One region of the Streptomyces sp. NPDC001513 genome, then DNA from elsewhere that is predicted to be linked to it. Evidence: riboswitches for the same ligand, from Rfam matches in the RefSeq annotation. Region 1 holds a riboswitch; the other holds the start of a gene.

Region 1 (5,854 bases):
GCGGAGGCGGTGCTGTACGCGGGCGACGACCTGGGCGACCTGGCCGCGTACTCGGCCGTCGAAAAACGCCGCGCCGACGGGCTCCCGGGCCTGCTGGTGTGCAGCGGCTCGGTGGAGGTCCCCGAGCTCGCCGCCCGAGCCGACGTGGTCCTCGCCGGACCGGGCGAAGTCGTAGCCTTCCTGTCCACCCTGGCCAAGGCCGTCAGAGCCTGACGCCCGCTGTCGCCCGCCCCACCGCTGCCGGGGGCCAGCCCCCGGACCCCCGGTCCTCAAACGCCGGACGGGCTGGATTTGGCCGGCGTCAGCCTGTGACTTCCGCCCGGAGCGGGCGCGGGCGCAAGCCTCACGGCAACAGGTCGGCCAGTTGGGCGGAGAACCAGGCGGCCGGGGGCAGAGCAGTGGCGGCGGCGGCCAGTCGCTTCGTGCGCTCCGCACGCTCGCCGTCCGGCATGGCCAGCGCCGCGTGCAACGCCTCCGCCGTCGCCGACACGTCGTACGGGTTCACCGTCAGCGCGTCCGCCCGGAGCTCCTCGTACGCCCCCGCCCCGGTGGACAGCACCAGCGCGCAGCCCGCCTCCGACACCACCGGGATCTCCTTCGCGACCAGGTTCATCCCGTCCCGCACCGGGTTCACCAGCGCCACGTCCGCCATCCGGTACACCGCGAGCGACCGCGCGAAGTCGTCCTGCACCGACACCAGCACCGGCTGCCAGTCCGCCGTGCCGAACTCCTCGTTGATCTCCGCCGCCAGCTCCCGCACCGACTCCGTGTACGCCCGGTACACCGCCAGGTCCTGCCGCGACGGGTACGCCGAGGCCAGGTGGACGACCCGGCCCCGCCACTCCGGGTGGACCGTCAGCAGCTCCCGGTACGCCAGCAGCCCCCGCAGGATGTTCTTCGACAGCTCGGTCCGGTCCACCCGGGCGATCGTCTTCAGGTCGCCGACCTCCGCCCGCAGCCCCGCCAGCTTCTCGTCCACCTCCGGCCGGTGCGCCAGCGCCCGCAGTTCGTCCGCGTCCACCCCGAGCGGGTAGCTGGTCACCTCGGTGAACTGCCGCTTCCCGTAGCCGCGCCCGTCCGGGGCCGTCCGGCGGTGCCACACCCCGCGCTCCGGGGTCCCGGCCGGGAAGGACCCGGCCGCGATGCCGCGCGCGTCCTCGATGGTCCCGCCGCTGATGAAGTTGGCCGCCCACGCCCACGTGTGGAAGCCCAGCCGGTCCGCGCCGAGCATGCCCCACACCAGCTGGCTCCGGATGTCGTCCGGGAGCATGCCCATGAACTCCGGCGAGGCCCACGGCGTGTGCGTGAAGTGCCCGATCCGCAGGTCCGGCCGCAGCTCCCGCAACTGCCCCGGCACCAGCGCCAGGTGGTAGTCCTGCACCAGGACGCGGGCCCCTTCCGCAGCCTCCTGGGCGAGGGCGCGCGCGAAGGACTCGTTGTACGCGACGTACGCCTCCCACCGCCGCCGGAACTCCGCGTCGAAGACCGGCTCCCGCGGGACGTCGTACAGGTGGTGGTGCGTGAACCACAGCACGGAGTTGGCGATGCCGTTGTAGGCCGCGTCGTACACCGTGGGATCGATGTCCAGCATCCGGACGCCCGGCTCGGCCACCCCCCGGCGGACCGCCTCCCGGTCCGCCTCCGACAGGGCCGCGCAGATCCACAGCGCCCCCGGCTGCTCCGCGAGGGCCGCGGAGAGCCCGGAGACGAGTCCGCCCCCGCCACGCCGGGCGCTGAGGTCGCCTTCGGCATCGATCGTGTAGGAGAGGGGGCCGCGGTTGGCGGCTACGAGTACCTGAGAAGCCATGCGGCGAACCTAGCCCGGCCCGCACTCGCTCAAACTTTCCAGGCGGACGTCACGCCACGCGGCGCAGCGCGTACTCCTTGATGCCGAGCATCGGCGGCCGCTCCTCGGTGTCCACCGGGTACGTCCGCGGTACGAAGCCCTCCGGCCCCCGCTCGAACTGTGTGAGCTCCGGCCGTACGAGATGCCCGCGCGAGAGCCGCAGCAGGGCGGTGCGGTAGATCGCGGCGGCCATCCGGCCCAGCGCCTGCCCGTCCTGGTGGCGGTGGACGCGTACGCCCACGTCCACCTGGGCGAGCGCGTCCAGCCCGACCGTGTGCAGCGCGTCGACCAGCAGGCCCAGCTCCACGCCGTACCCGACGGGGAACGGCAGCCGTTCCAGCAGGGAGCGGCGTACGGCGTACTCGCCGCCCAGCGGCTGGACGAAGCCGGCCAGCTGGGGCCAGTGCAGGTTGAGGAGGGGGCGGGCCACCAGTTCCGTGACCCGGCCGCCCTGGCCGGGGGTGTCGCCGAGCGGGCGGTCGTACATGGCCTTGACGAACTGCACGTCCGGTTCGGTCAGCAGCGGTCCCACGATCCCCGAGACGAAGGCGGCGGAGAAGTCGCGGAGGTCGGCGTCGACGAAGCAGACGATGTCCCCGCTGGTGGCCAGCAGCGAGCGCCACAGCACCTCGCCCTTGCCGGGCAGCGCCGGGAGCCTCGGCAGGATCTCGTCGCGGTGCACCACCCGGGCGCCGGCCTTCGCCGCGACCTCCGCCGTACGATCGCTCGAGCCCGAGTCGATGACGATCAGCTCGTCCACCAGGGGGAACGGCAGTCCCTCGATCAGTTCACGCCGGATGACCTCGACGATCGCGCCGACCGTCGCCTCCTCGTCCAGTGCGGGCAGCACCACGCTGACCGTGGTCCCGGCCGCCCGTTTCCGGTCGAGCAGCTGGTCGAGCGGTCGGTCGGCGGCTGACCAGGAGCGGTCTGCCAGCCAGCGCTCCACCTCTTCCAGCACCCTCAGCACTCCCTGCGTGTCGGCGTTATCGGCCGTTATGTGATCCATCTCGCGGTTCGGACGGCTGTCTCAACCGCCCGGCCCTTCGGTTACAGTCTTGAACAACGCGAAGGACCACCGCATGCCGGGGGTCCCCGCGTACAAACGCACCGGCGCGCCACAGAGCGCGTGTGCCGGTGCCATACCGCTCATCCAGAGGGGCAGAGGGACACGGCCCGTTGAAGCCCCGGCAACCCTCCAGTCGGTTCTCGCGATCGCGCACATCAGCGACGTCAGCGAGGTCCCCGGCTAGGGAAGGTGCCAATTCCGTCTCATGGCGAAGTGCGCCATGGGGAAGATGAGGAGAAAGGGCCTCGCCATCATGGCTGCACAGACTGTCGCCACCTCTGTCGATCTCGGACCTGCCAACGGTCTTTCCTGTCGCGAGTGCGGTACCCGCTTCGAGCTCGGCCCCATCTTCGCGTGCGCCGAGTGCTTCGGACCTCTGGAAGTCGCCTACGACCTCCCGACCGGCGACCCCGAAGCCCTGCGCGCCGCGATCGAGGCCGGCCCCAACAACATCTGGCGTTACGCGCCGCTGCTGCCCGTCCCCGCGGACGTGGCTTCCAAGCCGAGCCTGAACCCGGGCTTCACCAAGCTCGTGGACGCCGCGAACCTGGCCAAGGAGCTCGGCGTCACCGGCAAGCTCTACGTCAAGGACGACTCCGGCAACCCGACGCACTCCTTCAAGGACCGCGTCGTGGCCATCGCCGTCGAGGCCGCCCGCGCCTTCGGCTTCACCACCCTCTCCTGCTCCTCCACCGGCAACCTGGCCGGCGCCGTCGGCGCCGCGGCCGCCCGCGCCGGCTTCCGGTCCTGCGTGTTCATCCCGCACGACCTGGAGCAGGGCAAGGTCGTCATGGCCGGTGTCTACGGTGGCGACCTGGTCGGCATCGAGGGCAACTACGACGACGTCAACCGCTTCTGCTCCGAGCTCATCGGCGACCCGCTGGGCGAGGGCTGGGGCTTCGTCAACGTCAACCTGCGCCCGTACTACGGAGAGGGCTCCAAGACCCTCGCCTACGAGATCTGCGAGCAGCTCGGCTGGCGGCTGCCCGACCAGCTCGTGATCCCGATCGCCTCCGGCTCGCAGCTGACGAAGATCGACAAGGGTCTGCAGGAGCTGATCAAGCTCGGCCTCGTCGAGGACAAGCCGTACAAGATCTTCGGCGCCCAGGCCGAGGGCTGCTCCCCGGTGTCGACCGCCTTCAAGGCCGGTCACGAGGTGGTCCGCCCGCAGAAGCCGAACACCATCGCCAAGTCCCTCGCGATCGGCAACCCGGCGGACGGCCCGTACGTCCTGGACATCGCGCGGCGCACCGGCGGTTACGTCGAGGACGTGAACGACGAGCAGGTCGTCGAGGCCATCAAGATCCTCGCGCAGACCGAGGGCATCTTCGCCGAGACCGCGGGCGGCGTGACCGTCGGCGTGACGAAGAAGCTCATCGAGAACGGGCAGCTCGACCCGACGCTGACCACCGTCGTCCTCAACACCGGCGACGGCCTGAAGACCCTGGAGGCGGTGGCCGCGGAGAGCGGGCAGACCGCCACCATCCGCCCGAGCCTGGACGCGTTCCGCGCCGCCGGCCTGGTCTGACCATCTCCCCCTGCTCTACCGGAAAGGCAGCAGCGCCATGAGCGTCAACGTCCGCATCCCCACCATCCTGCGCACCTACACCGGCGGTCAGGCCGAGGTGCCCGCCGAGGGCGCGACCCTCTCCGAGGTCATCCAGTCCCTGGAGGCGAGCCACCCGGGCATCGCCGCGCGCGTCCTGGACGACCAGGGCAAGCTGCGCCGTTTCGTGAACGTCTACGTCAATGACGACGACGTGCGTTTCGAGGGCGGGCTGGAGGCGAAGACGCCGGACGGCGCCGGCGTCTCGATCATTCCGGCCGTCGCGGGCGGTTGCTGATCCTCTCGGCCCCTTTGTCGCCCGACAGGTGACACGCGCCAACCGAAATTGCCCCCTCCGCTAAAAGCGGAGGGGGCAATTCTGCTTGATTGGGCGCGGTAGAGTTGGGGAAGTCCCCTCCGCCGGACTTGCCCGCTGCATATGAACGGGTCGCGTGAGGGTCGACATCGGGTCAACATGCAAGCGCGGTATGGGGCTTTGGCGAGATATGTCAGGCCCGAGTTGCCCTGGAGTATGGCAAATTTTCACTCTATTTCAATGTTTCCCGGTGTCCAGAATTCTCGTCGGATTGACCTGTTGCAGACAGCACTCGCGCAGATACATTCAGCCTCGGTCGACGCGTTCCGACGCAAGTTCTGACCCGGGAACGCGAAGTGCGTTCCCGCGCAAGGGCCAGTAATAGGGGAGTTAGGCATGGCTCAGGGCACCGTCAAGTGGTTCAACGCGGAGAAGGGCTACGGCTTCATCGCGGTCGACGGTGGTGCGGATGTGTTCGTCCACTACAGCGCCATCCAGATGGACGGGTACCGCACCCTTGAAGAGGGTCAGCGGGTCGAGTTCGAGATCTCGCAGGGCCAGAAGGGTCCGCAGGCGGACATGGTCAAGCTCGCGCTCGGCTGAGTCCTGGAGCGATCGACCACCGACGCACAGTGTTCAACGAAGACCTGCAAGACCATACGAGGGGCCCACATCCCGGACACGGGATGCGGGCCCCTCGTACGTGCGCCCGCGCCGCGCCCGCCCCGTACCCGCCCCGTGCCCGGAAGCGGCGGGGCGTTGGCCCAAGCCGCTTGCACTCGGGGGTGCCGAGTGCTAATCATTGGCATTAGCACTCTCCGGGTGAGAGTGCTACCAAACGAGGACCGGGTCGGTGAGGCCCGCAGGGTCCGGCGGGAAGGAACCGCCGGGCACTCAGGCCGTCCGTCGCGGGCGCGGGCGCGGTCCGGGAGCAATCCACCGCTGTCCGGGAGGACCACTTCAGATGGCCAAGATCATTGCGTTCAACGAGGAGGCCCGGCGCGGTCTCGAGCGAGGCATGAACCAGCTCGCCGACGCCGTCAAGGTCACCCTTGGCCCCAAGGGTCGCAACGTCGT
Region 2 (5,854 bases), on a different contig from region 1:
GATGTCCGACGTGGAGGTCGCCGCCGATCGCCACGAGATCGCCGCTCCGCCGGAGGTCAAGGCGCAGGTCCTGCAGGACTTCCGCGACGGCGCGAACGAGTCCGGCATCGGCCGCCGGCCTCTGATCCGCAACACGATGCTCGGTGCGCTGGCGATGCTGCCGCTCTCCGCCGTCATGATCATGCGCGACCTGGGCCCGCTGCCCGAGGAGAAGCTGCGCAAGACCGTGTGGGCCAAGGGCAAGCTGCTCATCAACGACAACACCAACGAGCCGCTGCGTCCCGAGGACGTGCTCGTCGGGTCGCTGACCTTCGCCAGGCCGGAAGGCCTGGAGGAGGAGCAGCACGACTTCCAGGTCCAGATCGCCAAGGCCGCCCTGATGATCGTCCGTATCCAGCCGGATGACATCAAGGACAAGCAGGAGCTGGAGTGGTCCCACGACGGGATCGTCGCCTACTCCAAGATCTGCACCCACGTCGGTTGCCCGATCAGCCTGTACGAGCAGCAGACGCACCACGTGCTCTGCCCGTGCCACCAGTCCACTTTCGACCTCTCCGACGGCGCCCGTGTCATCTTCGGCCCGGCCGGTCACGCGCTTCCGCAGCTGCGGATCGGCGTGAATGACCAAGGCTTCCTCGAAGCGCTCGGCGACTTCGAAGAGCCCGTCGGTCCTGCATTCTGGGAGCGCGGATGAGCACCAGCGACAACAACGAGCGCAAAGCGCCGGCCGGCGAGCGCGTAGCCGACTGGGCGGACGGCCGCCTGGGCATCTACGGCCTGGCCAAGGCCAACATGCGCAAGATCTTCCCGGACCACTGGTCCTTCATGCTGGGTGAGATCTGCCTTTACAGCTTCATCATCATCATCCTCACGGGTGTGTACCTGACGCTGTTCTTCCACCCGAGCATGAACGAGGTCGTGTACCACGGCTCGTACGTGCCGATGCAGGGCGTCATGATGTCCGAGGCCTTCGCCTCGACGCTCGACATCAGCTTCGACGTCCGCGGTGGTCTGCTGATCCGTCAGATCCACCACTGGGCGGCGCTGATCTTCGTCGCGGCCATGGTCGTGCACATGATGCGCGTCTTCTTCACGGGCGCGTTCCGCAAGCCGCGTGAGGTCAACTGGATCTTCGGCTTCCTGCTGCTGGTCCTCGGCATGTTCACCGGCTTCACCGGTTACTCGCTGCCGGACGACCTGCTCTCGGGTACCGGTGTCCGCTTCATGCAGGGCGCCATCCTGTCCGTCCCGGTCGTCGGCACGTACCTGTCGATGTTCCTGTTCGGCGGGGAGTTCCCGGGCGGCGACTTCGTCGCGCGGTTCTACTCGGTGCACATCCTGCTGCTGCCCGGCATCATGATGGGCCTGCTCGTGGCCCACCTGATCCTGGTCTTCTACCACAAGCACACCCAGTTCGCGGGTCCCGGCAAGACGAACAACAACGTCGTCGGCATGCCGCTGCTGCCGGTCTACATGGCCAAGGCCGGAGGCTTCTTCTTCCTGGTCTTCGGTGTCATCGCGGCCGTCGCGGCCGTCGCCTCGATCAACCCGATCTGGGCGCTCGGCCCGTACCGCCCGGACCACGTGTCCACCGGTGCGCAGCCCGACTGGTACATGGGTATGCCGGAAGGCCTGATCCGTGCCATGCCCGGCTGGGAGATCAACCTGTGGGGCCACACGCTCGTCCTGGGCGTGTTCATCCCGCTGCTGCTCTTCCCGCTGGTGCTGGGTGCGATCGCCGTCTGGCCGTTCATCGAGTCCTGGGTCACCGGGGACAAGCGCGAGCACCACATCCTGGACCGCCCGCGCAACGTCCCGACCCGTACGGCCTTCGGTGTCGCCTGGATCGCGGAGTACATCGTGCTCCTCATCGGCGGTGGCAACGACATGTTCGCCCAGTACTTCCACCTGTCGATCAACTCGATCACCTGGTTCGTCCGGATCGGCTTCTTCGTCGTCCCGGTCGTCGCCTTCATCGTCACCAAGCGGATCTGCCTCGGCCTCCAGCGCCGGGACCACGACAAGGTGCTGCACGGTCGCGAGACCGGCATCATCAAGCGTCTGCCGCACGGTGAGTTCGTCGAGGTCCACGAGCCGCTCCCGGCGGGTCAGCTGCACAAGCTCACCGCGCACGAGCAGTACAAGCCGATCGAGATCGGCCCGACGGTCGACGAGAACGGTGTCGAGCGCAAGGTGAAGGCCACGGAGAAGCTCCGCGCGAAGCTCAGCAAGGGCTTCTACGCCGAGAACAACCAGATTCCGAAGCCCACGGTGGAGGAGTACAAGGAGATCCAGGCCGGCCACGGCCACCACTGATCCCCTGCACGACGTATGACCGTATGAGGGACTGATTTCGGTCAGTTCTGGTGTCGCCACGGCAAGAGCCCCGTCCAGTGTCCGGACGGGGCTCTTTGCCGTGTTCCGGGCTGGATAGGCTGGAGCCCTTCCCATTCGACGTGGAAACCTTGACAAGCAGCAGGAGCGGACCATGAACGTTGTGACCCCGGCAGGCGGCGACAGCGTGGCGGCCCGTGGCTGGCCGGGCGTCCTCGACGCTCTGCTGACCGGCCAGGACCTGTGTGCCGACGACACCGCCTGGGCCATGGACCGGATCATGCGCGGGGAGGCCACCGACGCCCAGATCGCCGGCTTCACCGTCGCGCTGCGGGCGAAGGGGGAGACGGTCGCGGAGATCAACGGCCTCGTACGGGCGATGTACGAGCACGCCAACCTGATCGAGGTGCCGGGCCGGACGGTGGACATCGTCGGCACGGGCGGCGACGGGGCCAAGACGGTGAACATCTCGACGATGTCGGCGGTCGTGGTGGCCGGAACGGGTGCCAAGGTCGTCAAGCACGGGAACCGGGCCGCCTCGTCCGCGAGCGGCTCCTCGGACGTCCTGGAGAAGCTCGGGGTGAACCTCAACCTGAGCCGGGAGCGGGTCGTGGAGGTCGCCGAGGAGGCCGGCATCACCTTCTGCTTCGCGGTCAAGTTCCACCCGGCCCTGCGGCACGTGGCGGCGGCCCGCAAGGAACTGGGCATCCGGACCTTCTTCAACGCGCTGGGCCCGCTGACCAACCCGGCCCGGGTACGCGCCCAGGCGACAGGCGTGGCGGACCCCCGGATGGCCCCGATCATCGCGGGCGTGCTCGCCGAGCGGGGCTCGTCCGCGCTGGTCTTCCGCGGCGACGACGGCCTGGACGAACTGACCACGACGGCCACCTCGCGCATCTGGTGGGTCCGCGACGGCAAGGTCTCCGAGCAGTCCTTCGACCCGCGCGACATCGGCATCGACCTGGTCGAGGTCTCGGCGCTGGCCGGCGGCGACCCCGCGTACAACGCGGACGTGGCCCGCCGCCTGCTGGCCGGCGAGACCGGCCCGGTCCGCGAGGCCGTCCTGCTGAACTCGGCGGCGGCCCTGGTCGCCCTGGACCCCGGCACGGGCACGCTGGAGGAGCAGCTCGCCGCCGGTCTCGTGCGCGCGGCGGAGTCCATCGACTCGGGCGCGGCCCGCGCGGCGCTGGAGCGCTGGGTGACGGCGAGCAACTCCTAGGCCCTGCCCAAAGGCCCGGCGTCGAGGAGACGGCCGAAACGAGCCAAGGCCCCGGTCCACCATGCGGACCGGGGTCTTGCGCGCGGGGGATCTTGTGGCAGGATGCTGAACAGGTCACGAGTGACAGCGTTTAGGCCCCGGCTTGCTGTCCGGCAACCCTCCTTCCGTGGCGGGGTGCCCCGGGTGATGACCAGGTCGTAGGCAGCAAGGCCTACGGCAAGCGCGGATCCCTCGACACCAGGGGTCCTGGTCTTCTCGAGGAGCGTTTTCCGTGAGCAAGCGAATGCGATAGGGCGACTCCGCCCCTACTTCACCCCTCGGATCAGGGTCACTTCCGTGTACCCCCGCCGACCGTTCGGTCCGGCCCGAGGGCTCTCCCGTACCCCGCACGGCCGCACGGTCGTATCCGCGTACGGGCACTCCGAAGCCATTCAGCCCTGCCTGCCGGGAGATACCGCCATGTCCGCATTCCTGAACGCCGCCGCCACCTCCGTCGCCACCGCCGACACCGCCGAGGGCCCCGCCTGTGCCGAGCCGCTGCCGGTGCTCGGCCGGGACGTCACCGTCCCGCTCGTCACCGGCGGCGAGGTCACCTACGCCGCCCTGGACTACGCCGCCAGCGCCCCGGCGCTCCAGCGGGTCTGGGACGACGTCGCCGCCTACGCCCCGTACTACGGCAGCGTGCACCGCGGCGCCGGGTACCTCTCACAGCTCTCCACGGACCTCTTCGAGCAGAGCCGGGTCACGGTCGCCGAGTTCCTCGACTGCCGCCCCTCCGACCAGGTGATCTTCACCCGGTCCACCACCGACTCGCTGAACCTGCTCGCCGCCGTGCTCCCCGCCGACTGCCAGGTCTTCGTCTTCGAGACCGAGCACCACGCCTCGCTGCTGCCCTGGACGAACGCGCAGGTCACCTACCTCAACGCGCCCCGCACCCCGGGCGAGGCCGTCGCCACCCTGGAGCGGGCCCTCGCCGACCGTGCCCCCTACGGTCCGGCCCTGGTGTGCGTGACCGGCGCGTCCAACGTCACCGGTGAACTGTGGCCGGTCAAGGAACTCGCCGCCGCCGCGCACGCCCACGGCGCGCGGATCGTCCTGGACGCCGCCCAGCTGGCCCCGCACCACCCCGTCTCGGTCCAGGATCTGGACGTGGACTGGGTCGCCTTCTCCGGGCACAAGCTCTACGCGCCCTTCGGCTCGGGCGTGCTCGCCGGCCGCGCGGACTGGCTCCAGCAGGCCGAGCCGTACCTCGCCGGCGGCGGCGCCTCCCGCAAGGTGGCCCGGCGCGAGGACGGCGGCGTGGACGTCGAGTGGCACACCACGGCCGCCCGCCACGAGGCCGGCTCTCCGAACGTCATCGGCGTCTACTCCATCGCCTCCGCCTGCAAGGCCCTGACCGAGGCCGGCTTCGACAGCCTCGTCGCCCGCGAACGCCACCTCATCGCGAAGGTCCGGGGCGGCCTGGCGGAGGTTCCGGCGGTCCGGATCCTCTCCCTCTTCGGCGACGACGCCCCGCGGGTCGGCGTCATCTCCTTCGTGGTGGACGGCTGGAACAGCTCCCACTTCGCCGCCGCGCTGTCCGCGGAGTACGGGATCGGCGTCCGCGACGGCCTGTTCTGCGCCCACCCGCTGGTGCGCACCCTGCTCGGCAGCGAGCCGCAGGCCCAGGGCGAATGCGGAGCCCCGGAGGCGGCCCCGGGGGAGCGCTCCCTGAACGCGATCCGCGTCAGCTTCGGCGCGGGCACCCCGGACGAGCACGTCGAGCGCTTCGTCCGCGCGGTGAAGGAGCTCGTCGCGGACGGCGCGAAGTGGCAGTACCGCACGGAGGAAGGCCGCTGCGTCCCGGCCGTGTGACCTGCGGTCGGCTCGGCGGTGTCCTTGCGGGGGCTCAGCGGCGTGCGGCGCGGCCGGACCCGTGCCCGGGGGTGTGGGGCGGTGCCCCATCGCTGCGACAGGGCGAGGGTGGTTGCGCGCTCCTCCCGCGGGGACACTCCACCGTGTCCCCACCCCACGGCCGGCGCGGGGGCGCGCAGGGGCGTCCCCGCAGGAGGAGCGCGCAAACGCGCTCACGGCCGTGACAGGCCCGCAGGCGCGACGACGAGGAGACGTCCCGGAGGGACCCCGCGGACGGCCCGGGCCTACACTTCCAGCGCCGCCGGCGTTTGAGGCGTTGCGAAGCCCGGGCCCGCCGCAGACCGCGCCGGAGGCGTTACGCGTCGAGGCCGATCGCGAACGCCGCCTCCAGGTCGTGCTGCGAGTACGTGCGGAACGCCACGTGCGTGTCCGTCGCCTCGACGCCCG

What was found. Region 1 has a riboswitch for S-adenosylmethionine ahead of thrC (threonine synthase). Riboswitches for the same ligand answer to the same signal wherever they lie in the genome.
Region 2: linked by a shared signal. The riboswitch ahead of ACFYZ4_RS07290 (aminotransferase class V-fold PLP-dependent enzyme) and the one ahead of thrC (threonine synthase) in region 1 are both predicted to bind S-adenosylmethionine.

The regions. Positions count from the first base shown of each region.
Region 1 is NZ_JBIAVU010000005.1:110,198-116,051, forward strand. It holds gene otsB (trehalose-phosphatase) at 1-213, shown strand, start outside; gene ACFYZ4_RS12475 (trehalose-6-phosphate synthase) at 344-1,807, opposite strand; gene ACFYZ4_RS12480 (glucosyl-3-phosphoglycerate synthase) at 1,857-2,807, opposite strand; SAM riboswitch class I at 2,993-3,151, shown strand; gene thrC (threonine synthase) at 3,145-4,443, shown strand; gene ACFYZ4_RS12490 (MoaD/ThiS family protein) at 4,481-4,759, shown strand; gene ACFYZ4_RS12495 (cold-shock protein) at 5,174-5,380, shown strand; gene groL (chaperonin GroEL) at 5,742-5,854, shown strand, end outside.
Region 2 is NZ_JBIAVU010000003.1:163,521-169,374, forward strand. It holds gene ACFYZ4_RS07275 (Rieske 2Fe-2S domain-containing protein) at 1-694, shown strand, start outside; gene ACFYZ4_RS07280 (ubiquinol-cytochrome c reductase cytochrome b subunit) at 691-2,316, shown strand; gene trpD (anthranilate phosphoribosyltransferase) at 2,489-3,553, shown strand; SAM riboswitch class IV at 3,666-3,782, shown strand; gene ACFYZ4_RS07290 (aminotransferase class V-fold PLP-dependent enzyme) at 4,013-5,407, shown strand; gene ACFYZ4_RS07295 (Lrp/AsnC family transcriptional regulator) at 5,763-5,854, opposite strand, start outside.